One region of the Neorhizobium sp. BETTINA12A genome, then DNA from elsewhere that is predicted to be linked to it. Evidence: predicted binding sites of a transcription regulator. Region 1 holds the regulator's gene; each other region holds the start of a gene.
The links. Region 1 encodes LexA, which represses DNA repair genes until DNA is damaged. Its sites were predicted from a motif close to TGTTCNNNNTGTGTTCNG; they were not measured.

Region 1 (5,848 bases):
CTACTGCCGATCTTCGGCGAGGCGGCCCGCGAGTTCGTCGCCCGCAACGGACCGACCCGCTTTGTGCTGCCGACGGTTGCCCGCCAGGAAAAGCTGGTGCGCGAGATCGTTGCCGGTTTCGAGGTCAAGCCGGAGATCACCGCTGATACGGACGGCAAATGGGCGGCATTCGCCGAAGCCGATGCGGCGCTTGCAGCCTCGGGCACGGTTATCCTGGAACTCGGTCTTGCCGGGATTCCACTGGTCTCGGCCTATAAGACCGACTGGCTGATCACCATGCTCGCAAAACGCATCAAGACTTGGTCCGGCGCCCTGCCGAACCTGATCGCCGACTATGTCGTCGTGCCGGAATACGTCAACGAGGTGGTGCGGCCGGCAAGCCTGTGCCGCTGGGCCGAGCGCTTGTCCTCCGACACGATGCAGCGTCGCGCCATGATCGAAGGTTTCGATCTTACGTGGGAGCGCCTGCAGGTGCCCGTGCCGCCGGGCGAGGCGGCCGCCGGCATCGTTCTTCAGGTTCTGGACACTAAAAAACCCGGCCATTTCTGACCGGGTTTTTATTTGGTTGTGATTGCCGATTAACGCTTGGAAACCGGGATGTAGTCGCGCTGGGCTTCGCCGGTATAGAGCTGACGCGGGCGGCCGATGCGCTGTTGCGGATCTTCGATCATTTCGGCCCACTGGGCGATCCAGCCGACGGTGCGGGCGAGAGCGAAGAGCACGGTGAACATGGTGGTGGGGAAGCCCATCGCCTTCAGCGTGATGCCCGAATAGAAGTCGATATTCGGGTAGAGCTTCTTCTCGATGAAATACTCGTCGGTGAGCGCGATGCGTTCCAGTTCCATCGCGACCTGCAGCAGCGGATCGTCCTTGTGGCCGAGTTCGCCGAGCACTTCATGCGTGGTCTTCTGCATGATCTTGGCGCGCGGATCGTAGTTCTTGTAGACGCGGTGACCGAAGCCCATCAGGCGGAACGGATCGTTCTTGTCCTTGGCGCGGGCGATATATTCCGGGATTTTGTCGACAGAGCCGATTTCCGTCAGCATGTTGAGCGCAGCTTCGTTGGCGCCGCCGTGAGCCGGGCCCCAGAGGCAGGCAATACCGGCCGCGATGCAGGCGAACGGGTTGGCGCCCGACGAGCCGGCGAGGCGGACCGTCGAGGTCGAAGCGTTCTGCTCATGGTCGGCATGCAGGATGAAGATGCGGTCCATGGCGCGCGACAGCACCGGATTGACCACATACTCTTCGCACGGAACCGCAAAGCACATGCGCAGGAAGTTCGACGCATAGTCCAGGTTGTTCTGCGGATAAACGAAGGGCTGGCCGATATGGTACTTGTAGGCCATCGCGGCAAGCGTCGGCATCTTGGCTATCATGCGCAGCGAAGCGACCATGCGCTGGTGCGGATCGGTGATGTCGGTGGAGTCGTGATAGAAGGCAGACAGCGCCCCGACACAGCCGCACATGACGGCCATCGGATGGGCGTCGCGGCGGAAGCCGGTGAAGAAGCGGCTCATCTGCTCATGCACCATCGTGTGATGGGTCACGCGATAGTCGAAGTCCTTCTTCTGGGCAGCGGTCGGCAGTTCCCCGTAAAGCAGCAGGTAGCAGGTTTCCAGGAAGTCGCCGTGCTCGGCGAGCTGTTCGATCGGATAACCGCGATGCAGCAGGATGCCGGCGTCGCCATCGATATAGGTGATCTTGGATTCGCAAGACGCCGTCGAGGTGAAGCCGGGGTCGTAGGTGAAGGTGCCGGTGTGCTTGTAGAGAGCGCCGATATCGACCACATCGGGACCGATGGTCCCCGACTTGACCGGCAGATCGACTTGTCTGTCACCGATTACCAGATTTGCGCTTGTTTCCGTCATGCTGATCCTCCAACCTTTTGGCGGCATGGCGCCCTAAAAGCGCCACAAGAATTAAGCGTCCACCAGTTTAGCTATATGATCCTAAAGCTGATGCCAAGCTGTCGTGACGGCATTTTGTGCAGCGCGAAAAATTATTGAGCAACAGCTTTTGCTTGGATGTCCAACTTCCTGTTGCATGCCCTTTCGGTGGCTCGGAATTCCCGATATTTAACCGCCAGTTGACGACCGAAGAAGAAACGCGCAGGTTGTATTGCCGCATGTCTGGCGGTGGGGCGGACAGAGCGTTTCATGCCGGAGGAAAATGCATTTCCGACGCATGCCAAGGCAGGGAAACTGATATCCCGGCCGCCGGACCCCCGCATAAACACAAGCGCTCCCGACTCGGGCAAGCTCCGAAATCTGGCCGAGCTTTTCCCCGCGATCGAGCGCCGCCCGCCGGTCCATACGCTGGACGGGGGCTTTCGCCGCTCCGCGAGCCGGCGCCTCGATCGGTTGCTACGCAGTTTCCCGATCATGCTGGAAGAGGAGATGGTCTATGGCCATGGCTTCCTTTTCCTGCCGGTCGTCGTCGGGGCAGGGGCCGTCTGCTGGTTCGCACTGCCCTATAACCCTGCGTTCTGGCCGTTTTTCCTCGTTTTTTGCGTATGTACGATCTTCGTGATCGTCTCGCGCCACCGCTCCGGCACGATCCATCTCTTGCCGCTCGGTGTCGCGCTCTTTCTGGGCGGCATGATGCTGGCACAGTTCGAGACGTGGCGGCGGTCCACCGTCGTTCTCGATACGCCGGTGACAACCGAACTTGCCGGCGTGGTCGAGCGCAGGGAGATCGATGCCCAGGGCCGTTGGCGCTATGTCGTCCTTATCGACCGGACATCCAATCCGGAAGTCAGGCGCCCGCCGGAGCGTGTATCGCTGCTTGCAAGGTCTCGACATGAGCCCGCCCAGATCGGCGAGACGATCAGCGGCCGCGCGCGCCTTTCACCACCCTCCGGACCTGCACTGCCTGGCCTCAACGACTTTGCCTTCTCCTCCTATTTCGACGGCATCGGCGCGGTCGGATTTTTTTATGGAGCGCCGAAAAAACAGGCTGCCGGTCCGTCGACCCGGAGCTGGATTGCCGACATCGAAAGCCGGCTTTTCGATCTCCGCAGCGCAATCGCCACCCGTATCCGCGAGACCGTGCCGGGAGATTCCGGCGCCTTTGCCGCGGCAATCGTGACGGACGAACGCCGGGCAATCTCCAAGGGAACGACCGAAGCTTTACGGCTTTCGGGATTAGCCCATATCGTCGCCATTTCCGGACTGAACATGGCGCTCGCCGCCGGTATCTTCTTCGTCGGCGTGCGGACCGTGCTCGCGGTCTTTATGGGCTTCGGCCACGCCTATCCGGTGAAGAAGATCGCCGCACTCGGCGCCCTGATAATGGTCACCGCCTATTACCTGATCTCCGGTTTCGGCGTTTCGGCCGAGCGGGCCTACATCATGATGGCAATCATGCTGGTTGCCGTCCTCTTCGACCGACCGTCGATCAGCCTGCACAATGTGGCGCTGTCCGCGCTCGTCATCATCGCCATGTCGCCCTCGGAAATGCTCGGGCCGAGCTTCCAGATGTCGTTTGCCGCCACCGTTGCCCTGGTCGCCGGTTACGCGCTCTGGAAACAGAGGGCCGAGGGCCGCGATCCTCAGCCTCTGCCGTTCCGCCACCGCATGGTGATGCCGATCCTGGCATCGTGGAATTTCGCAGCCGGCGTCTTCGTCACCTCGCTGATCGGCGGCGTTTCGACCGCGATGTTTTCGGTCGAGCATTTCCATCGCATCGCCACCTATGGCCTCGCCGCAAACCTGGCAGCCATGCCGATCATCTCCTTCGTGGTGATGCCGGCCGGTCTGGTCGGCATGCTACTGATGCCCTTCGGCCTTGATGCTCCCTTCATGAAGCTCATGGGCCTTGGCCTGGAAGCGGTGATCGCTATTGCCGGGCACGTGGCTGCCTGGGGTGGCGATGTCGGGATAGGCCGCCAGCATCCATGGTTCCTGACGGTCTCAACGGCAGGCTTCCTGCTGCTGACCCTGCTCAGGACGAAGCTAAGGCTGATCGGTCCGCCGCTGATGGTGACCGCTCTGCTGCTTTCCTGGCATGAGCGATCGACGCCTCTGGCGGATATATTGGTCTCGGAAGACGGGACAATGGTGGCGCTCGTAAACGGGGAACGGGTTTCCACCAACCGCACCCGCCCGCCTGATTTCATCTACGACCAGTGGAAGAGGGCGCTTCTGCTCGGCGACCCGACCAAACCGGACATGTCGCCGGCCAGGGACAAGCCGCCCGACCGCAAACCAGCAGGCGCAAAAAACGATAAGCGCCGCGAGTTGACCTCGGCGGAACTCGAAACAGTGAGGTTGCGAATAAGCCAGGTGACTTCCGACCGCTTCACCTGCGAGCCTAAGGCCTGGTGCGCCGCAAGCACGGGCAATGCCATCATCGTGGCCGTAGAAGACGGCCGTTACGCCGGCGCTGCCTGCGACGCCGCCGATCTTGTCATCGCCCCGCGGGCACGTTTCGACCGATGCCGGTCCGGCGGACTGATGATCAATGGCGCGACGCTTAGAAAGACCGGCGCGCTGGAGATTTCGCTGAACGGCACGGGCGACATGCGACGCTGGGAGGTCCGTGCCGCAATGGCGGCCGAGGACCGGCCCTGGACTAGGCACCGCCACTACGATTGGCGAAGCCAGAGTTTCGACAACGCGTTGCCGGAACCGCTCCGGCAGCTAATCAGTGATAACGGCGGATGAGGCCGACGAGCTTGCCCTGGATCTTCACCCGGTCAGGCCCGAAAATGCGGGTCTCGTAGGCGGGGTTGGCGGCTTCGAGCGCGATCGAGGCGCCGCGGCGGCGAAAACGCTTCAGCGTCGCTTCCTCATCGTCCACCAGCGCCACGATGATGTCGCCGGGATTGGCCGTCGTGCCGTTGCGAATGATCACGGTGTCGCCATCGAGAATGCCTGCCTCGATCATCGAATCGCCCTTGACCTCCAGCGCGTAATGCTCGCCGGAGCCGAGCATCTCGGCCGGCACGGAGATGTCGTGCGTGTTGTTCTGGATCGCCGAGATCGGCACGCCGGCGGCGATGCGGCCCATGACGGGAACGGTCGTGGCGTTCGACGAGCCATCGTTGGCCGCGAGTTTCTGAGGTGCTGCGGCCGGCTGCGGTTTGCCGAGGCTGCCCTCGATGACGCTGGGCGAAAAACCGCGCCGCGGCTGAATGCTCGGCGAATAGGCTTCCGGGAGCTTGATGACTTCCAGCGCGCGGGCCCGGTTCGGCAGGCGGCGGATGAAGCCGCGCTCCTCGAGCGCCGTGATCAGACGATGGATTCCGGACTTGGACGCAAGGTCGAGCGCGTCCTTCATTTCGTCGAATGACGGCGGGATACCGGATTCTTTCATGCGTTCGTGAATGAACAGAAGCAATTCCTGTTGTTTGCGCGTGAGCATCTTTTGGCACCCTCAGAGTCGGAAACAAATCCAGAACGGACACTATATGTTCCATATGTGTTCCGCAAGTCCCTAAATTTCTGTGAAGTATGATGATTTTTTCTTCATAGATGCGTGCCAGATATCTGGTGTCACACCACTTGCGCGGCGCCAGCCCGCTGCCAAAGTAGCTTTGCGATTCCAATTCAGGGGGCCCTCGCGTGAACGCAAGACCGATCGATCATCTCGTGCTGCCGGTGGCGGGACTTACCGCTGCGCGTTCCCGGCTCACGGAGCTCGGTTTTACAGTTGCGCCGGATGCTTTTCATCCTTTCGGCACCGCCAATGCTTGCGTGTTCTTCTCGGATGGGACCTACCTGGAGCCGCTGGCTCTTGCCAACCGACGCCATGCGGGTGTTGCGGCAAAGCGCGGCAACGTTTTCACGGCTCGCGATCTCGCCTTCCGCAAGACGTCCAACCGGCAGGGCTTTTCCGCTCTCGTTGT
Region 2 (5,848 bases), on a different contig from region 1:
CAACATCCGCCTTGAGTGCGCGGAATTTCTCGCGCTCATCGGGATCCTTGAAATTCACCGGCGTAAAAACGGGAATGCCCAGCAGTTCGGCGGCCTGATGGACCGGCGACTTCACCAGATCGAGCCCGCGGCGGCCGCCCGGGCGCGGCGGCTGGGTATAAACGGCGACGATCTCATGGCCCGCATGTTTCAGGCTCTGCAGCGTCGGCACGGAAAATTCCGGCGTTCCCATGAAGATGATGCGAAGAGACATGGTCGTTCCGCGTCTCAAGAGACCGCGCCTTCTTAACTCGGATCGCCCGAGCGACGGTTCAGACCGCCTTGGACTTGGCAGCCTTGGTGAATTTCTTGATCACCATCTCGCGCTTCAGGCGGGAGATATGGTCGATGAAAAGCACGCCATTCAGGTGATCGATCTCATGCTGCAGGCAGGTGGCGAGCAGGCCATCGGCCTCTACCACATATTCCTTGCCGTCGCGGCCCAGATGCTTGACGCTGACGGTCGCGGGCCGCTCGACCTCGGCGTAATATTCCGGAATGGACAGGCAGCCTTCTTCGTAGACCGCGATTTCGTCGGAGGATCTGACGATCTCCGGATTGATGAAGACCTGCGGCTGCTTTTCCTCACCCTCACGCGCGATGTCGACGACCAGCAGGCGGCGCGGCACGCCGATCTGGATCGCAGCAAGGCCGATGCCCGGCGCGTCATACATGGTCTCCAGCATGTCGTCGGCGAGCCTCAGAAGCTCGGCGTCAACACGCTCTATCGGCTTGGAAACCTGACGCAGGATCGGGTCAGGCAGAATAATCAGAGGCTTGATCGTCATGGCTTCCCATAACCCATCTTTTTTTCCGAAGGAATAGAAATTACGGCCCGAGGAAGCGGAATGTTCACGTTTTGATCTTTTCAAGTGGCAAAATTCTGTTAGTTTCCCGCCATGAATAATCTTGTTGCCAGCCTTTCCCGTTTCTCCGACGATCCACGCGCTGCCGTCGTGGCGGTGATGTGTGGAGCGGCATTGCTACTGTTATGGCTGTTCCTGGTCCGGCGCGCATCGCTTCGGCGGCAGGAAGAGGCGGCCTTGCGGGTGATGGAAGGCGAAGCCCGGCTTTCCGAACTTCTGAGAGCGCAGAGCGAGATGCAGGGACGGCTGTCGGCAATGGCGGAGACGCTTTCGACGCGGCAATCGGAACTTAACCAGTCGGTCAGCCAACGGCTCGACGGCATGACGCACCGGATCGGCGCGACGATTACCGAACAGACCAAGTCGACGCATGAGAACCTGCAGCGGCTGCAGGAACGGCTGGCGGTGATCGACGCTGCACAGAACAATATCCAAACGCTCGCAAAAGACGTCGTCGGCCTGCAGGCGATCCTGTCGAACAAGCAGACACGCGGCGCCTTCGGCCAGGGCCGAATGGAAGCGATCATTGCCGACGGATTGCCGATGGGCGCCTATGGTTTCCAGACCACGCTTTCGAACGGCACCAGGCCGGACTGTACGATCAGGATGCCGAACGGCGCTCCGCCTTTGGTGATCGATGCCAAATTTCCACTCGAAGCCTGGAACGCATTTCGCGAGGCCGCGGCACCCGAAGCCAGAAGGGCCGCCGCCCAGGCCTTCAAGCGCGACCTTGAGGTTCACATCCGCGATGTCTCGGAAAAGTACCTGATCCCGGGCGAGACGCAGGAAATGGCTTTCCTTTTCGTGCCGTCGGAATCCATCTTCGCGGAGATCCACGAGCATTTCGAGAGTGCCGTGCAGAAGGCGCAACGTTCCCGGATCGTCATTGTCTCTCCTTCGCTGCTGATGCTGTCCATCCAGGTCATCCAGGCCGTGCTGAAGGATCAGCGGATGCGCGAGCAGGCACATCTCATCCAGGGCGAAGTGGCGCTGCTGATCGAGGATCTTTCCCGCCTCGACGACCGCACCCGCAAACTGCAGACACATTTCTTCGCGGCGCAGAAGGATGTCGAGCAGATCCTCACCTCCACCGACAAGCTCAACCGCCGCGGCGCCAAGATCGAGGCTCTCGAACTGGAGGCGCCAGCGGAGGCCGAGGCAACCCGCGACCTGCCGCAGGCGAAGGTGGTCGAAAGCCGTACCGGTCTTCTCAAACTGCGGGTGGTTGACGAGGAGTGATCCTCTCGGGCAGTGTCGCGCGACTTTAATTTACGCAAGCAGGCCTGCCCATGATCACCGTCCTCGGCTCCATCAACATGGACCTCATCGCCACGACCGAACGCCTGCCCCAGCCGGGCGAGACGGTTGCAGGATCGAGCTTTGCGACGGCCGCCGGTGGTAAGGGCGCCAACCAGGCGCTCGCAGCACGCCGTGCCGGAAGCTCCGTGCATATGGTTGGAGCCGTTGGGGAAGATGGTTTTGCTGCGCCGGCGCTGGCACTTCTCGATGACGCCAAGGTAGACCTCTCAGCGGTCGCGCGCGTAACCGATCCAACGGGCACGGCACTGATCCTAGTGGGGGGCACGGGCGAAAACATGATCGCGGTGGTGGCCGGCGCCAACGGTACCGTGAGCACGGCACAGGCCGAGGCGGCGGTCGAAGCCATGAAGATCGGCGATATCCTGATGCTGCAGCTCGAAATTCCGGCCGAGACGGTAGAGACGGCGCTCAACGCAGCGCGTGCCAAAGGCATTCAGACGGTGATCAACACTGCGCCGCTGACCGGCGATGCGGCCCGGCTGGCCCGGCTTGCAGATATCGTCATCGCCAATGAAACCGAATTCGAATTGCTGGCCGGAAGCCCGATCCCGGACGCTGCGGCGCGCCAGGAGATGTTGAAAAAACTGCACGCGGAAACCGGCCAGACATACGTCGTCACGCTCGGTGGCGACGGCGTGGTCGCGATCCGCGACGGGGAGATCATCGCCGCCGAGGGATTAAAGATCGAACCGGTCGATACGGTCGGCGCCGGCGACACGTTTTGCGGTTACCTGACCGCCAGCCTCGAACAGGGGCTCGATTTTGCGAAAGCGCTCCGCCGCGCCGCGGTGGCCGGTTCGCTCGCCTGCCTCAGCCGCGGCGCCCAGCCATCGATCCCGCCCGCCGAGGCGGTCGATGCCAGGGTCTAAGCTGCTTTGATCGGGTATTCCCCGCTACTCTCGCTGCGCCGTGGGAGAACGTATTTACAATTTTAGCCAACATTAACATATCGCTTTTAGGGTCGCGGATATCTCAGCGGGGACGAGATTCGATCCGCCTCGCGGCAGCTCCATGAAGGAGCCCCACCTCTGTCCGCAACGCGAGGCAATCGATGTTTTCGCTCAAGATCAAGTCGCTCTCCACGAAGCTCATACTGGTAACGAGCCTGGTAATCGCCGTCGTTCTGGTTCTCTCCAACTTCTTCCTGATTTCCCAAACCCGCAATCGCGTGTCGACGCTGACCATGGCGCAGGCGCAGGCCGAGGCGCGTTCGATCGCCAACGAAGTCGCCGTCGACATGGGCCAGCTTGCCGGAGCGGCACGCTCGATGGCGGGCGTGATCGGCCGCGGCCATGCCGCGGGTTATCTCGACCGCAAGGGCGTCACCGACGCTCTCAAGGCCAACCTGGAGCAGAATGCTTTTGCCTATGGCAGCTGGTTCGCCGAAGTTCCGGGCGTGTTCGACGGGAAGAACGCGGAACTCGTCGGCAACAAGGAGATGGGCGCCAACAAGAAGGGGGAGCTTGCCCCGTACTGGACCAAGAGCCGCACCGGCGATATCGCCTATAGCGTCTTCGACATCGACACCCAGGCGGAATGGTATTCGCTCGCGGCAACCTCGAAGAAAGGCTCGCTCACCCAGCCCTATATCGAAAGCACGACGGGCGATGCTGTCGCCATGAGCTCCGTCGCCTACCCCGTCATGTCCGGCTCCAAGCTCCTCGGTGTTGCTGGCCTCGACGTCTCGATGGCAACCCTGACAAAGAAGCTCCAGGCGATGCGGCCGTTCGGCTCCGGCCGGGTTCTCCTGGTGTCGCAAGGCGGTAAATGGATCGTGCCTGTCAATCCCGACAAGCTGATGAAGCCGGTCGAAGGCGAAAAAACGAGCGAGCTGCTGGCCGCGTTGAAGTCGAACCAGCCGGTCCAGCTCGACAACCTGACCGCCGATGCGGCGGAACCCTTTGAACGCGTCGTCTATCCGTTCACGGTCCCGGACCTCAACGCCACCTGGGCGATTGTCCTGGACGTGCCGCAGAGCGTGATTGCCGCGCCGGTTCAGGACCAGACACTGATGATGGTGCTCGGCGGGATCGTCATCATGGGGGCCTGCATCGCGACCCTCTATTTCGGCAGCACCGTCTTCGTGCGGCGGCCTCTGGGGGCGCTGCTCGGCAGCGTCGACACCTTAAGCAAGGGCCGCTTCGAACAGCCGGTCGAAGGCCAGGATCGCACCGATGAAATCGGCTCGCTGGCCGGCGCGCTCGAAGGCTTCCGCCACACGCTGGCGGACGGCCGGCGGCTCGGAACGGAGGCGGAAGCGCAGCGCCATGCGGCGGAAAGCGAGCGCCACCGTTCCGAAGGCGAGCGCGAAGCGAACGCCCAGCAGCAGCAGCGCGTCGTCACCTCGCTTGCCAATGGCCTGGCGGAACTCTCCAATGGCAATCTCGGCTATCGCATCCAGGACGATTTCCCGGGCGACTATGCCAAGCTGAAGATCGACTTCAACAAGGCGCTGGAAAGTCTTGAGGAGACTATCGCGACGGTGAGTTCGACCGTCTACAATATCGGCAATGGCAGCCGCGAGATCACAACCAGCGCTCAGGACCTGTCGCGCCGGACCGAGCAGCAGGCTGCCAGCCTCGAGGAAACCGCAGCCGCACTCAACGAGCTCACCGCGCAGGTAAACTCGAGCGCCGAGAACGCCAGCTCGGCCGCCGGTACGGTCAACCTCGCCTGTGACGATGCGGAAAAGTCGGGCGAAGTGGTGCAGAAGGCCGTCGCCTCGATGCAGGGCATCGCCCGATCCTCGCAGGAAATCTCGCGCATCATCGGCGTGATCGACGAGATCGCCTTCCAAACCAACCTGCTCGCCCTCAATGCCGGGGTGGAAGCTGCCCGCGCCGGCGAGGCCGGCAAGGGTTTTGCTGTCGTCGCACAGGAAGTCCGCGAACTCGCTCAGCGTTCCGCAAACGCCGCCAAGGAAATCAAGGCGCTCATCAACGCCTCGACCAGCCAGGTCAGCGACGGGGTGGAACTGGTCGGCAAGGCTGGCGATACGCTGCAGAAAATTGCAGTGCAGGTGATGCAGATCAACGGATTGATCCGCCAGATCTCGGCTTCCGCGAGCGAACAGGCCGTCGGCCTCAAGGAGGTCAACTCGGCGGTCAACCAGATGGACCAGGTAACCCAGCAGAATGCCGCGATGGTGGAAGAGACCACCGCCGCAAGCACGGTGCTGAGCACGGAAGCGGAAACCCTGAAGTCGCTGGTCGCGCGGTTCCGCGTTTCGGCACACGCGACTGGCCACGTCCAAAGCGCTCCGCAGGCGCTGCGTCAGGTCGCCCAAACCATGCGGGCAACGCGGCCGAGCCAGCCCGCACCGGCACCACGTGCCAAGCCGGCGCCAAGGGCTGCGATCTCACACGGATCGGCGGCCGTCGCATCCGACGATTGGCAGGAATTCTGATCGCACCTAAAGCTGAACGTATAAAAGCCGCCCTTCAAACGGCGGCTTTTTCTTTGCCCGCTTATTCCGCCTTAGAGCCGAGCAACCCGTTCCGTCAGCAATTCGAAAAAGCCATCGGCATCGACATGGCGCATGACCTTGGCGTTCGGCTTGCGGCCGGAGACGTGCCACCAGTCCACTACGGTCATGCCGACCGTCAGTTCCGATTGCGTTTCGA
Region 3 (5,848 bases), on a different contig from region 1:
CGTTCAACTGTTCCGGCAGCACCTCGAACCAGTCGCGCGCGATCCGGATCGACATCTCGGTGACCTGGCCGATATGCAGCTTGTTGATCTTTACGGCGAGTGCCTCCGGCTTCAGGCGATAGCCGTTGCAGGCCGGGCAGGGGGCTGCCGACATGTACCGTTCGATCTCCTCGCGCGCCCAGGCGCTGTCGGTTTCCTTCCAGCGGCGCTCGAGGTTCGGCACGATGCCTTCGAAATTCTTGACCGTCTTGTAGGAGCGGGCGCCGTCGGCATAGTGGAATTCGATCTTTTCCTCGGTGCCCTCGAGGATGGCTTTCTGCGCCTCCGCAGAAAGCTCGTTCCAGCGGCTGGACAGCTTGAAATCGAAAACCTTGCCCAGTGCTTCGAGCGTCTGATTGTAATAGGGCGACGTGGATTTCGCCCATGGCGCAATCGCGCCGTCGCGCAGCGTCCGGGCAGGTTCCGGCACGATCAGCGCTTCGTCCACCTTCTGTTGCGAGCCGAGACCATCGCAGGTCGGGCAGGCGCCAAAGGGATTGTTGAACGAAAACAGCCGCGGCTCGATTTCCGAAATGGTGAAACCGGAAACGGGGCAGGCGAACTTTTCAGAAAACAGCACCCGTTCGTGCGTCTCGTTGAGGGATTTGTTCGCGGATCCGCCGGCCGAAGTCTCTTCCGGCGGAAGCGGCTTGTCGGCGAATTCGGCAACCGCCAGCCCGTCGGCCAGTTTCAGCGAGGTTTCGAGACTGTCGGCCAGGCGCGCGGCAATATCGGAGCGGACCACGAGCCGGTCCACGACGATATCGATATCGTGCTTGTATTTCTTGTCGAGCGCCGGAACGTCGGCGATCTCGTAGAACTGGCCGTCGACCTTGACGCGCTGGAACCCCTTTTTCATCAGGTCGGCGAGTTCTTTTTTATACTCGCCTTTGCGCCCGCGGATCATCGGTGCCAGAATATAAAGACGCGTGCCTTCCTCGAAGGCGAGGATGCGGTCGACCATCTGGCTGACCGTCTGGCTTTCGATCGGCAGGCCGGTCGCCGGCGAATAGGGCACCCCGACGCGCGCAAAAAGCAGGCGCATATAGTCGTAGATTTCGGTGACCGTGCCGACCGTCGAGCGCGGATTGCGCGACGTCGTCTTCTGCTCGATCGAGATTGCCGGCGAAAGTCCGTCGATCTGGTCGACATCCGGCTTCTGCATCATTTCCAGGAACTGGCGCGCATAGGCCGAAAGACTTTCGACATAACGCCGCTGGCCTTCCGCGTAGATCGTGTCGAAGGCGAGCGAAGACTTGCCCGAGCCGGACAGGCCGGTCATGACGATCAGCGAATTGCGGGGCAAATCGAGATCGATGCCCTTCAAATTATGCTCGCGCGCACCACGTATGGAAATGCTCTTCAGTTCGCTCATCTTCATGCTCTCGGGAGGATCGAAGGCCCTTATGTAGTGATTGATCCACGACTGTCGAGACGAAACTGCTGCGATGCGGCACCGTTCCCGAGTCGGTTGACAGCACTATAGGAATAAATTAGAACAAATAAAGAACAAATTTGCCTGTGGATTAAAGGTCGCAAAAACCCCAATGGCTGAGCCCGATGGGCTAAAGTGCCGCGATTGATTTTTGGTGCCGCCGGCCGGGCGGCAGATGAGGTGACGAATATGGCTGGTAGTGTGAACAAGGTAATCCTGGTGGGGAATGTGGGGGCTGATCCTGAAATCCGCCGGACGCAGGACGGCCGGCCGATCGCCAACCTTCGCATCGCCACGTCCGAAACCTGGCGTGACCGCAACAATGGCGAACGCCGCGAGAAGACCGAATGGCATACGGTCGTCGTCTTCAATGAAGGCCTCTGCAAGGTCGTCGAGCAATATGTGAAGAAGGGCGCCAAGCTCTATATCGAAGGCGCGCTGCAGACCCGCAAGTGGCAGGACCAGACCGGCAACGACCGTTATTCGACGGAAATCGTGCTTCAGGGCTTCAACTCGACGCTGACCATGCTGGACGGTCGCGGCGAGGGCGGCGGCGACCGTGGTGGTGCTGGCGGCAATCGTGTCGGCAACGATTTTGGCGGCAACGACTTCGGCGGTGGCGACGATTACGATCGCCGGCCTGCTGCGGGCGGTGCGAGCCGCGGCGGCCAGTCCTCCGGCGGTCAGCCGGCAGGCGGCAATTTCTCCCGTGATCTCGACGACGACATCCCATTCTGATCTGTCGGTTACCATCGATCTTTGAAACGGCAGCTGCCTGAATTGCTGTTCAGGCGGCCGCCTTGTCGGCGAGCATCGCGACCAGGACGTCTGATTGCGATAGAATGCCCACCAGTTTGTTGTTCTCCCGGGTTACCGGCAGGTAGTGCAGCCCCTCTTCGGCAAAGATGACGATCGCATCTGCGATCGGCGTGGCCGGGCCAACCGTCCTGACCGGCGCTGTCATGATGTCCTTGACCGTGTCGTTCGGTGCGCTGGCGCCCGACAGGACGAGGCGCATACGCTGGGCAAAGCCGATTTTCGGCCGACCTCTCGTCCAGTTCGCCTTGTCGAGAAAATCTGTCTGGGTGACGATCCCCACCACTTCCGCCCTGTCGTTGGTAACCGGCAGGGCCTTGAAATGGTGGGCGCGCATCAGGTCGTGCGCCTCCTTCAGGGTATTGTCGGGTGCGACCGCCACCACGTCGCGCGACATGATGCTGGCGCAATCGAAGTGGCCGGCGCGCCGGCGATAGGAGCGCAATTCCGTCCGGCGCAGGATCGTTTCGAGGTCGTCGCGATCGATATCCAGGAACTCGTCGTATTCTTTCAGGACATGGTCGAGGTCGGCGGAGGTAAAGCCGATGCGCTGGATCGAGGCGGGATCTCTCGTGCCGTGATCGGCCGCCGCCGGCTTGGCCGCGTGCGGGTAACGACGTCCTGTCAGATTGTTGAAGGCCAGCGCGATCAGCAGCAGGACGAGCGAATTGCCGGCGACCGGCCAGATCACGAAACCGTATCCGAGTTCATGGATCGTCGGTCCGCCGAGCACTGCGGTCAGCGCGATCGCGCCGCTCGGGGGATGCAGGCAGCGAAGCGTCATCATCGCCGCGATGGCAACGGCGATCGCCACCGCCGAGGCCAGGAACGGATTGGTTATCAAAAGAGCGGCGGTCACGCCGACCAGGGCGGCGACGATATTGCCGCCAATGATCGACCAGGGCTGTGCAAGCGGGCTGGAAGGCACTGCAAACAGCAGCACGGCCGAAGCCCCCATAGGGGCGACCAGTGCCGGAAGCGTTGCATCTGCCTTCAAAGCCAGGCTTCCCAGCAGTCCGGTCACCAGAATGCCCGCGAGTGCGCCAAGCGCTGCACGCAATCTTTCCTTGGGACTGACGGGGGTGGCTTCCGGCAGGAGCCGGCGCAACATGCGGCGCATCATGGAGACCTTCGAGTGAGGTGGGGTTGAATCGCGTTTTAGCAGAAAATTCCGCTCTGTCGCCCGGGTCTTACCGAAGGCTGCGTCCTACCCGAAGAGTACGGGCCTAAAGATTGAAGGCCGAGCGCACTCCGTCGACGACGAACTGGACGGAGAGCGCCGCAAGGATCACGCCGAGCAGACGGGTGAGGATTGCCCGTCCGGTGACCCCGAGAAAACGGTCGAGCCGTTCGGCGACCAATAGCGTTGCGTAGACGAGCAGCATGATCAGCGCGATGACGCCGATAAGAAGCGCCCGGTCGAGAATGCCGGGCAGGGTGCCGGAAAGCAGGACTGTGGCTGAGATCGCGCCCGGACCGGCAATCAGCGGCAACGCCAGCGGAAACACCGCGATATTGTGGATATGGTCGATGGTGATTGCGGCCTGGGACGTCTTTTCCTTCCGCTCCTGGCGTTTCTCGAACACCATTTCGAAGGAGATCCAGAAGAGCAGCAGGCCGCCGGCAATGCGGAAGGCGCCGATCGATATGCCGAGCAGCCCGAGCACGCTCGAACCGAACAGCGCAAAGACGGCGAGGATGCCGAAGGCGATCAGCGATCCTCGGAAGGCGACCTGGCGCCGCTGAAGGGCAGTCATGCCGACGGTCAGGCCCAGAAAGACCGGCGCCAGCCCGGGCGGGTCGAGTGTCACGAGCATCGTGGTCAGGGCATTGACCAGCATATCGGGGGTCGCCATATCCTCTCCCTGTCAGGCTGCAATCCTTGCAGTCGCATGCGAAGATTGTTAGGACAGGCCGGCAGCGAAAGAAACCCCACTCCGTCCGCGTCGCGGCATGTTTCGACCTTGTTCAAAAGCCGTGTTAAAGCCGCAAAAGCTGTTCAAAACCATTGTGGAAATTGGCGCTCGGAACCGCTTTCCGCTATAAAAAAGAAACTGATTCCGAACAGAGATCGTGATCCGATTTGACTGAGCAAAGCACACCCGGCGGCGGAAAGCTGCCTCCAGGCATCGAACCCATTTCCATCATGGAAGAGATGCAGCGGTCGTACCTCGATTACGCCATGAGCGTCATCGTCAGCCGCGCCCTTCCTGACGTCCGCGACGGATTGAAGCCGGTCCACCGGCGCATCCTCTACGGAATGTCGGAACTCGGCATCGACTGGAACAAGAAATACGTCAAATGCGCCCGTGTGACCGGGGACGTGATGGGTAAATTCCATCCGCACGGCAACTCGGCGATCTATGACGCGCTGGCGCGCATGGCCCAGGATTGGTCGCTCCGCCTGCCGCTGATCGATGGTCAGGGCAATTTCGGTTCGATCGACGGCGACCCGCCGGCGGCCGAACGTTACACCGAGTGCCGCCTCGAGAAGGCGGCCCACGCGCTGCTCGACGATCTCGACAAGGAAACCGTCGATTTCCGCGACAACTATGACGGCACGCTCTCCGAGCCCGTCGTAGTGCCGGCGAAATTCCCGAACCTTTTGGTCAACGGCGCAGGCGGCATCGCCGTCGGCATGGCGACCAACATCCCGCCGCACAATCTGGTGGAAGTGATCAACGGCTGCATCGCCCTGATCGACAACCCGGCGATCGAGCTGCCGGAAATGATGGAGATCATTCCCGGTCCGGACTTTCCGACAGGTGCCCTGATCCTCGGGCGCGCCGGTATCCGTTCCGCCTACGAGACCGGCCGAGGCTCGGTGATCATGCGCGGCGTCGCGGCGATCGAGCCGATGCGCGGCGACCGCGAGCAGATCATCATCACCGAAGTTCCCTTCCAGGTGAACAAGGCGACCATGGTCGAGAAGATCGGCGAATTGGTGCGCGAAAAGCGTATCGAGGGCATTTCCGACCTGCGCGACGAATCCGACCGCCAGGGTTACCGGGTTGTCGTCGAGCTGAAGCGCGATGCCAATGCGGACGTCATCCTCAACCAGCTCTATCGCTACACGCCGCTGCAGACCTCCTTCGGTTGCAACATGGTGGCACTGAACGGCGGCAAGCCGGAACAGCTCGCGCTGCTCGACATGCTGCGCGCTTTCGTCTCCTTCCGCGAGGAAGTGGTTAGCCGACGCACGAAATACCTGCTGCGCAAGGCTCGCGAACGCGCCCACGTCTTGGTGGGCCTTGCGATCGCAGTCGCCAATATCGACGAGATCATCCTCCTGATCCGCCGCGCTCCCGATCCGCAGACGGCGCGCGAGCAGTTGATGACCCGTCGTTGGCCGGCTCAGGACGTCGATGCGCTGATCCGCCTCATCGACGATCCGCGCCACAAGATCAATGAGGACGGCACCTACAATCTGTCCGAGGAACAGGCACGCGCCATCCTCGAGCTCCGTCTCGCCCGCCTGACGGCGCTCGGCCGCGATGAAATCGGTGACGAACTCAACAAGATCGGCGCCGAGATCAGCGACTATCTCGACATCCTGTC
Region 4 (5,848 bases), on a different contig from region 1:
TCTTCAGCGTCGAGGCAATGTCGTCGAGGCCTTCGAGCATGATATGGCGGCGGCCGGGATCGATGTCGAAACGGATGGAGCCGCCATCCGGGCCAGTGATTTCCTGGGCTTCCAGGTCGATCGAAAGGATGGCGTTCGAGCCGCGCTCGGCATCGTCCATCAGCTTTTCAAGATCTTCCGGGGAAACGACGATCGGCAGGATGCCGTTCTTGAAACAGTTATTGTAGAAAATGTCGGCGAAGCTCGTCGAGATGACGCAGCGGATGCCGAAATCGAGAAGCGCCCACGGCGCGTGTTCCCGCGAGGAACCGCAGCCGAAATTGTCGCCGGCGACCAGGATCTTGGCATTCTGATAGGCGGGCTTGTTCAGCACGAAATCCGGGTTGATCGAGCCGTCGTCATTGTAACGGGCTTCCGCGAACAGGCCCTTGCCGAGGCCGGTGCGCTTGATCGTCTTGAGATAATCCTTCGGAATGATCATGTCCGTGTCGATATTGACGACCGGCAGCGGCGCTGCAACGCCTGTGAGCTTGGTGAACTTTTCCATGATCTGCCTCCACGTGGACTTATCTGCGGAAGCTGCCATAAAGCATATTGACGCGGATTTGAAGGGCTGTTTGGCGTGAACCGGTACGCCCACGCGCCGGAAACCGGCGCATTCGTCTCTTTACCGCTTCGGCGCGATCAGAGGTCGATGATCGTGCCGCGGCCGTCGTTCCAGACGCGCATCTCGCGCTTGCTCGCCTTGGCCCGTACCGGAACCGGCTTCAGCCGCGCCGAAAGCGCACGCCCGATGGACAGAACTGCGAGAATGCCGGCAAAGGCGACGGTCAGCGAAGCCGTCAGAAGTGCTGCCATGGCGAGCACGGCAATGGCAGATATGATGACGAAGAATACGCGAATGTTTTGCATGGTATATACCTTTCTCATCAAGGAATGTGGAGCCTTCCGCCCTGTCTTGCAAGGGGCTTTGGGCATGCAGTATTGCCGCAGACCAAAAAGATTGGCACAAAGCGCGGATGATCGCCTTGACTGATATCAAATCCGCCTCCTTTCATATTCGCCGCTCGATCCTGAGCGTGCCGGCCGGCAATGCGAGGGCATTGGAAAAGGTGCATGGCCTCGATTGCGATGCGGCGATCTTCGATCTGGAAGATTCCGTCGCACCGGAAAAGAAGGCGGAGGCCCGCGACAACCTGCGCCGGTTGTTTAAGGAAAATCCGCTCCGGGGCAGGGAAACGATCATCCGCATCAACCCGCTCGAAACCGAATTCGGCAAGGCGGATATGGACCTGGTGACCGAGGTCTCTCCCGACGTGGTGCTGATCCCGAAGGTCGAGCACATGTCGCAGGTCCAGGCGGTGGCGGATATCCTGTCCGAGGCCGGGGCTCCGGACGATCTTGCCATCTGGGCGATGATCGAAACGCCGAAGGGCGTCCTGAATGCGCCGGCAATTGCCCCTGTCGACGAGCGGCTCCAGTGTTTCGTGGTCGGCCTCAACGACCTGCGCAAGGAGACGGGCGTGCTGCCGCAGCCCGGTCGGGCCTATCTGGTGCCCTGGCTGATGCAGATCGTGCTTGCCGGCCGCGCCCATGGGATCGATGTGATCGACAGCGTCTTCAACGAGTTCAAGGATGCAGAAGCCTTTGAGGCGGAATGCGCCCAGGGACGCGCCATGGGCTTTTCCGGCAAGATGCTGATCCATCCGGCCCAGATCGAACCTGCCAACCGGCATTTCGGGCCGGATCCTCAGGCCGTGAAAGAGGCGGAAGCGGTGATTGCCGCCTTTGCGGAACCGGACGCGCAACATCTCAACGTCATCAACCTCAACGGCAAGATGGTCGAGCGGCTGCACCTGGTGGAGGCTGAAAAGCTTGCCGCCAAGGCACGCATCATCGCCGAACGAAAGAAAACGCCATGAAACTTTATCGCTTCCTCAGCGGTCCCGACGATTCTTCCTTCTGCCACAAGGTGACGGCGGCACTGAACAAGGGTTGGGAACTTTCCGGTTCGCCGACCTACGCCTTCAACGCCACGACCGGCGAGATGCAGTGCGGCCAGGCGGTGACCAAAACCGTTCATGGCAAGGAATACGATCCCGAGATGAAGCTCGGCGAGCAATAAGCTCCAGTCGGAGAGGATCAGCGCTGAGCAGCTTCGTCGGCGCTGGCCTCGATACGCTCCATATCGTCGTCGCTGAGGCCGAAATGGTGGCCGATCTCGTGGATCAGCACATGGGTGATGATATCGCCCAGGGTTTCCTCGTTTTCCGCCCAGTAATCCAGGATCGGCCGGCGATAAAGCCGGATGCGGTTCGGCAATTCACCGGTTTCCATGTTGAACCGCTCGGAAATGCCGCGGCCTTCGAAAAGGCCGAGCAGGTCGAAAGGCGTCTCGAGTGCCATATCCTCGAAAACGTCGTCGTCCGGAAAATCCTCGATCTCGATCGTCAGGTTGACGGTGAGAGCCCGGAATTCCTCCGGTAAATGACCATAGGCCTCGATTGCCAGCGACTCGAACGTGCTGATCGTCGGTGCGTGGCGATCCTGCCAATCGTCGGTCTGGTCGATGCGGGCCATAGGCTCTCCTTCTGATCAGGCCCATATAGTACCTCCCGCGATATTTTTCGAGTGAAGAATCATTGGCCTAGGATCCGAGGAAAAGATTCCCAGGATTTGGCTGTTGACTCTTTCGGCCAGCTCTGGAATCCATAAGAACATAAAGAGAACATGTACGAATGGAGCTGACGCCATGGCCGAGCACGCCACGGCGCAGGAGACGCTTTTTGCCCTGCGCGAACAGATCGCCAGACTGGAAGGAAAATCTCTCCCGGCGCTTGCCGCGGCGGAACAAGCGGACTTGGCCGCTGATCCGGAAGGCCAGAAAGCCAGGAATAATCAACCGCGTTTGCCATTCGGCATACCGCCGATGGATACCGCGTTGGAAGGTGGCCTGCCGCTCGACGGCATCACGGAAATCCGCTCGCTGCTGATGGGAGATGCCGGAGCAGCAAGCGGCTTTGCTCTCTCGCTGGCCTCTCACCTGAAAGCGAGACAGCCAGGCGACGCGCCGGTTCTGTGGATCGGCGATGTCGTGTCCACGCAGGAGGCCGGAATTCCCTATTCCGTCGGCCTCAAACAGTTCGGATTGAGCCAGCGGGATGTTCTTTACGCCTCTCCGCGCAAGCTGGACGATGCCCTGTGGCTTGCGGAGACTGCGGTGGCCAGCGGGGCTGTTGTCGCCATCATTCTCGAAATCCGGGGCAACCCCAGGCATTTCGGTCTCACCGAAAGCCGCAGGTTGGGTCTGAGGGCAAAGGCGGCGGGACGGCCGCTCTTTCTGCTGCGGCATGCGGGAGAGGAGGAGGCAAGCAGCGCCTCGTTCCGCTTCCTTGTCGAACCGGCGCCGGCGGCTCGCCGGCATCTTCCGGAGGGATCCGAGCTTGGCGGCAGCATCGGTCATCCCGTTTTCAGGCTGACCCTGGAGAAGAGCCGCATCCCGGCTCCGCTATCCCTACTTCTGGAGTGGAATCCCCATGACCGTCAATTTTCCCTCGGCCGAGAGGCAGGAGAGGCTTTCTCTTTCCGCAACCCGCCAGCGCATCCTGGCGCTCGTCTTCCCGCACCTGCCGACCGACAGGATCGCGCGCCGGCTCTGGGGGCTGTCGTGGCGTTCGAAAGGGCGTCCTGAACATCATCCGCCGATCCTCTGTGCCGGCCGGCGCGAAAACGCCATGCGGCTCACAGCGCTCGACGAGGTTTCCGAACGTCTCGGGCTGAAGCGTGGGCAGGGGTTGGCGGAAGCGCGCGCCATGTTTCCGAAGATCGACGTGGTGGACGAGGATGGCGCGGCGGACCGGGGCCTTCTTGAGGCGATCGCCGATTGGTGCGACCGTTATACACCGCTGGTGGCGCTGGACGGCCGCGAAGGTCTGTTTCTCGACATAACCGGCTGCACCCACCTCTTCGGTGGCGAGGAGGCTCTGCTCAAGGACATCCTTGGCCGACTTTTGCAGATGGGATTCGATGTCAAAGGGGCGATCTCCTCGTCGCCGGGCCTGTCCTGGGCCGCCTGTCGCTTCGGCCGCGGCGGCGTGATTGCCGACCAGGTGACGGAGGCGGTACTGGCGCCGCTGCCGGTCAATGCTTTGCGTATCGATGAGGCCACTGTCGCATCGCTTTACAAGCTCGGACTGAAAAGGATCGGCGACCTTCTGCCGATGCCGCGTGCGCCGTTGGCTCGCCGTTTCGGCATTCATCTATTGCTTCGGCTGGATCAGGCGCTCGGGCACAATGAGGAAGCCATCTCGCCTCGCCGTCCCGTGGCTGCCCTTTCCGCCGAGCGACGGCTCGCCGAACCGATCCAGGCGGAAGAACATATTCTGCAGCTGGCCGGCCAGATTGCCATTTCGTTGAAATCGGAACTGGAAGCCCGTGGTGTCGGGGGGCGTGTTTTCGAACTGGTGCTTTTCCGGGTCGATGGCCGGGTGTTTCGCATCGCCGCCGGTGCCTCGCAGCCATTGCAGGATCCGAAACGGATCTCTTTGCTGTTTTCCGAGCGCCTGAACGCCGTGCACGATGACCTCGATGCAGGCTTTGGTTTCGAGCTCCTGCGCCTCAACGTGTTGCAATACGATGTCTTCAGGATTTCCCAGGGTGATTTCACCGGCAATGGCGATAGCGAAATCTCGCTTGCCGATTTTGTCGATCGGGTTTCGGCCCGGCTCGGGGCCGATTGTCTGCAGATCGCCGAACCGAAGCAGAGCCACGTGCCGGAGCGCGCGGAAGTGTTCGTGCCGGCGATTGCCTCGCGGATCGTCCGGGAAAAGACCGAGGAGATTTTTACCTTCGCGCCGAAAAGTGACCGCCCCTTGCGGCTCTTCCGTCATCCGGAACTGATGGAGGCTTTTGCGGCAACGGTGCCGGATGGCCCTCCGCAGCGTTTCCGCTGGCGCCGCATCGTCCATGAAGTCATCCGTGCGGAGGGGCCGGAGCGGATTTCGCCCGAATGGTGGAATGACGAGGAGGATGTCGAGGAGCGCGACTATTTCAGGCTTGAAAGTGAAGCTGGCCGCCGCTTCTGGATTTTCCGCGCCGGTCATTACGTTGCCGGCAAAACTGCGCCGACCTGGCGCGTGCATGGGATTTTCGCATGACGGATGCCCCCGTTTTTTTCGAGATCGGCGCGAAGACCAATTTCTCTTTCCTGGAAGGGGCTGCCAAACCGGAGGAGATGATCTTGGCGGCAAGCGTGCTCGGCCTATCCGGCCTTGGTATAGCCGACAGGAATTCCGTTGCCGGCGTGGTGAGAGCGCATAGCCAAGTCAGAAACATGAAGGAAACCTACGAGCTTCAGCAGAAGCAGGGCAGAAAGAAAGACGAGGAAGCAGCCATCCTCCCTTGTGCGTTTTATCCGGGAGCGCGGCTCGTTTTTTCCGACAACACGCCGGATATTCTCGCCTATCCGCAGAACCGGAAGGGCTGGGCCAATCTCTGCCGCCTGCTGAGCCGTGGAAATCTCAGGACCAACAAAGGGTCCTGCATTCTGGAAGAATGGGATCTTCTGGAATGGTGCGACGAGATGATGCTGGCGGTCGTGCCGGATTTTTCCCGCGTGGAAGAGATGGCCTATCAGCGACACCTCGGAGCCTGTCTCGGTAAATACAGAGAGCGGTTCAAAAAGAACATCTATCTGGTTCTGTCGCCGACCTATGATGGACGAGATGTCTTTGTTTTCAACTTGCTTGCCCGGATTGCCGCGCGCAACCGGGTGCCCTTGGTCGCGACCAACCTGCCTCTTTTCCATCTCCCTTATCGGCGATCCCTGTCGGATGTGGTCACGGCAATC

Region 2: def (peptide deformylase) is a predicted target of LexA. The motif match lies at 889-906, and genes of this name have one in related genera.
Region 3: uvrA (excinuclease ABC subunit UvrA) is a predicted target of LexA. The motif match lies at 1,534-1,551, and genes of this name have one in related genera.
Region 4: MOV61_RS02050 (ImuA family protein) is a predicted target of LexA. The motif match lies at 2,714-2,731, and genes of this name have one in related genera.

Annotation. Positions count from the first base shown of each region.
Region 1 is NZ_JALBGW010000018.1:1,273-7,120, reverse strand. Features, by position in the region: gene lpxB (lipid-A-disaccharide synthase) at 1-549, shown strand, start outside; gene gltA (citrate synthase) at 579-1,868, opposite strand; gene MOV61_RS07775 (ComEC/Rec2 family competence protein) at 2,157-4,664, shown strand; gene lexA (transcriptional repressor LexA) at 4,645-5,364, opposite strand; gene MOV61_RS07765 (VOC family protein) at 5,565-5,848, shown strand, end outside.
Region 2 is NZ_JALBGW010000033.1:33,273-39,120, reverse strand. Features, by position in the region: gene fmt (methionyl-tRNA formyltransferase) at 1-253, opposite strand, end outside; gene def (peptide deformylase) at 312-827, opposite strand; gene MOV61_RS11770 (DNA recombination protein RmuC) at 1,005-2,144, shown strand; gene MOV61_RS11765 (ribokinase) at 2,195-3,094, shown strand; gene MOV61_RS11760 (methyl-accepting chemotaxis protein) at 3,277-5,631, shown strand; gene MOV61_RS11755 (nucleoside hydrolase) at 5,703-5,848, opposite strand, start outside.
Region 3 is NZ_JALBGW010000021.1:13,458-19,305, reverse strand. Features, by position in the region: gene uvrA (excinuclease ABC subunit UvrA) at 1-1,414, opposite strand, end outside; gene MOV61_RS08775 (single-stranded DNA-binding protein) at 1,664-2,212, shown strand; gene MOV61_RS08770 (HPP family protein) at 2,262-3,410, opposite strand; gene MOV61_RS08765 (MarC family protein) at 3,517-4,146, opposite strand; gene gyrA (DNA gyrase subunit A) at 4,374-5,848, shown strand, end outside.
Region 4 is NZ_JALBGW010000003.1:104,102-109,949, forward strand. Features, by position in the region: gene leuD (3-isopropylmalate dehydratase small subunit) at 1-547, opposite strand, end outside; gene MOV61_RS02030 (hypothetical protein) at 685-912, opposite strand; gene MOV61_RS02035 (CoA ester lyase) at 1,020-1,922, shown strand; gene MOV61_RS02040 (DUF1737 domain-containing protein) at 1,919-2,125, shown strand; gene MOV61_RS02045 (metallopeptidase family protein) at 2,143-2,580, opposite strand; gene MOV61_RS02050 (ImuA family protein) at 2,753-3,691, shown strand; gene MOV61_RS02055 (Y-family DNA polymerase) at 3,705-5,156, shown strand; gene MOV61_RS02060 (error-prone DNA polymerase) at 5,153-5,848, shown strand, end outside.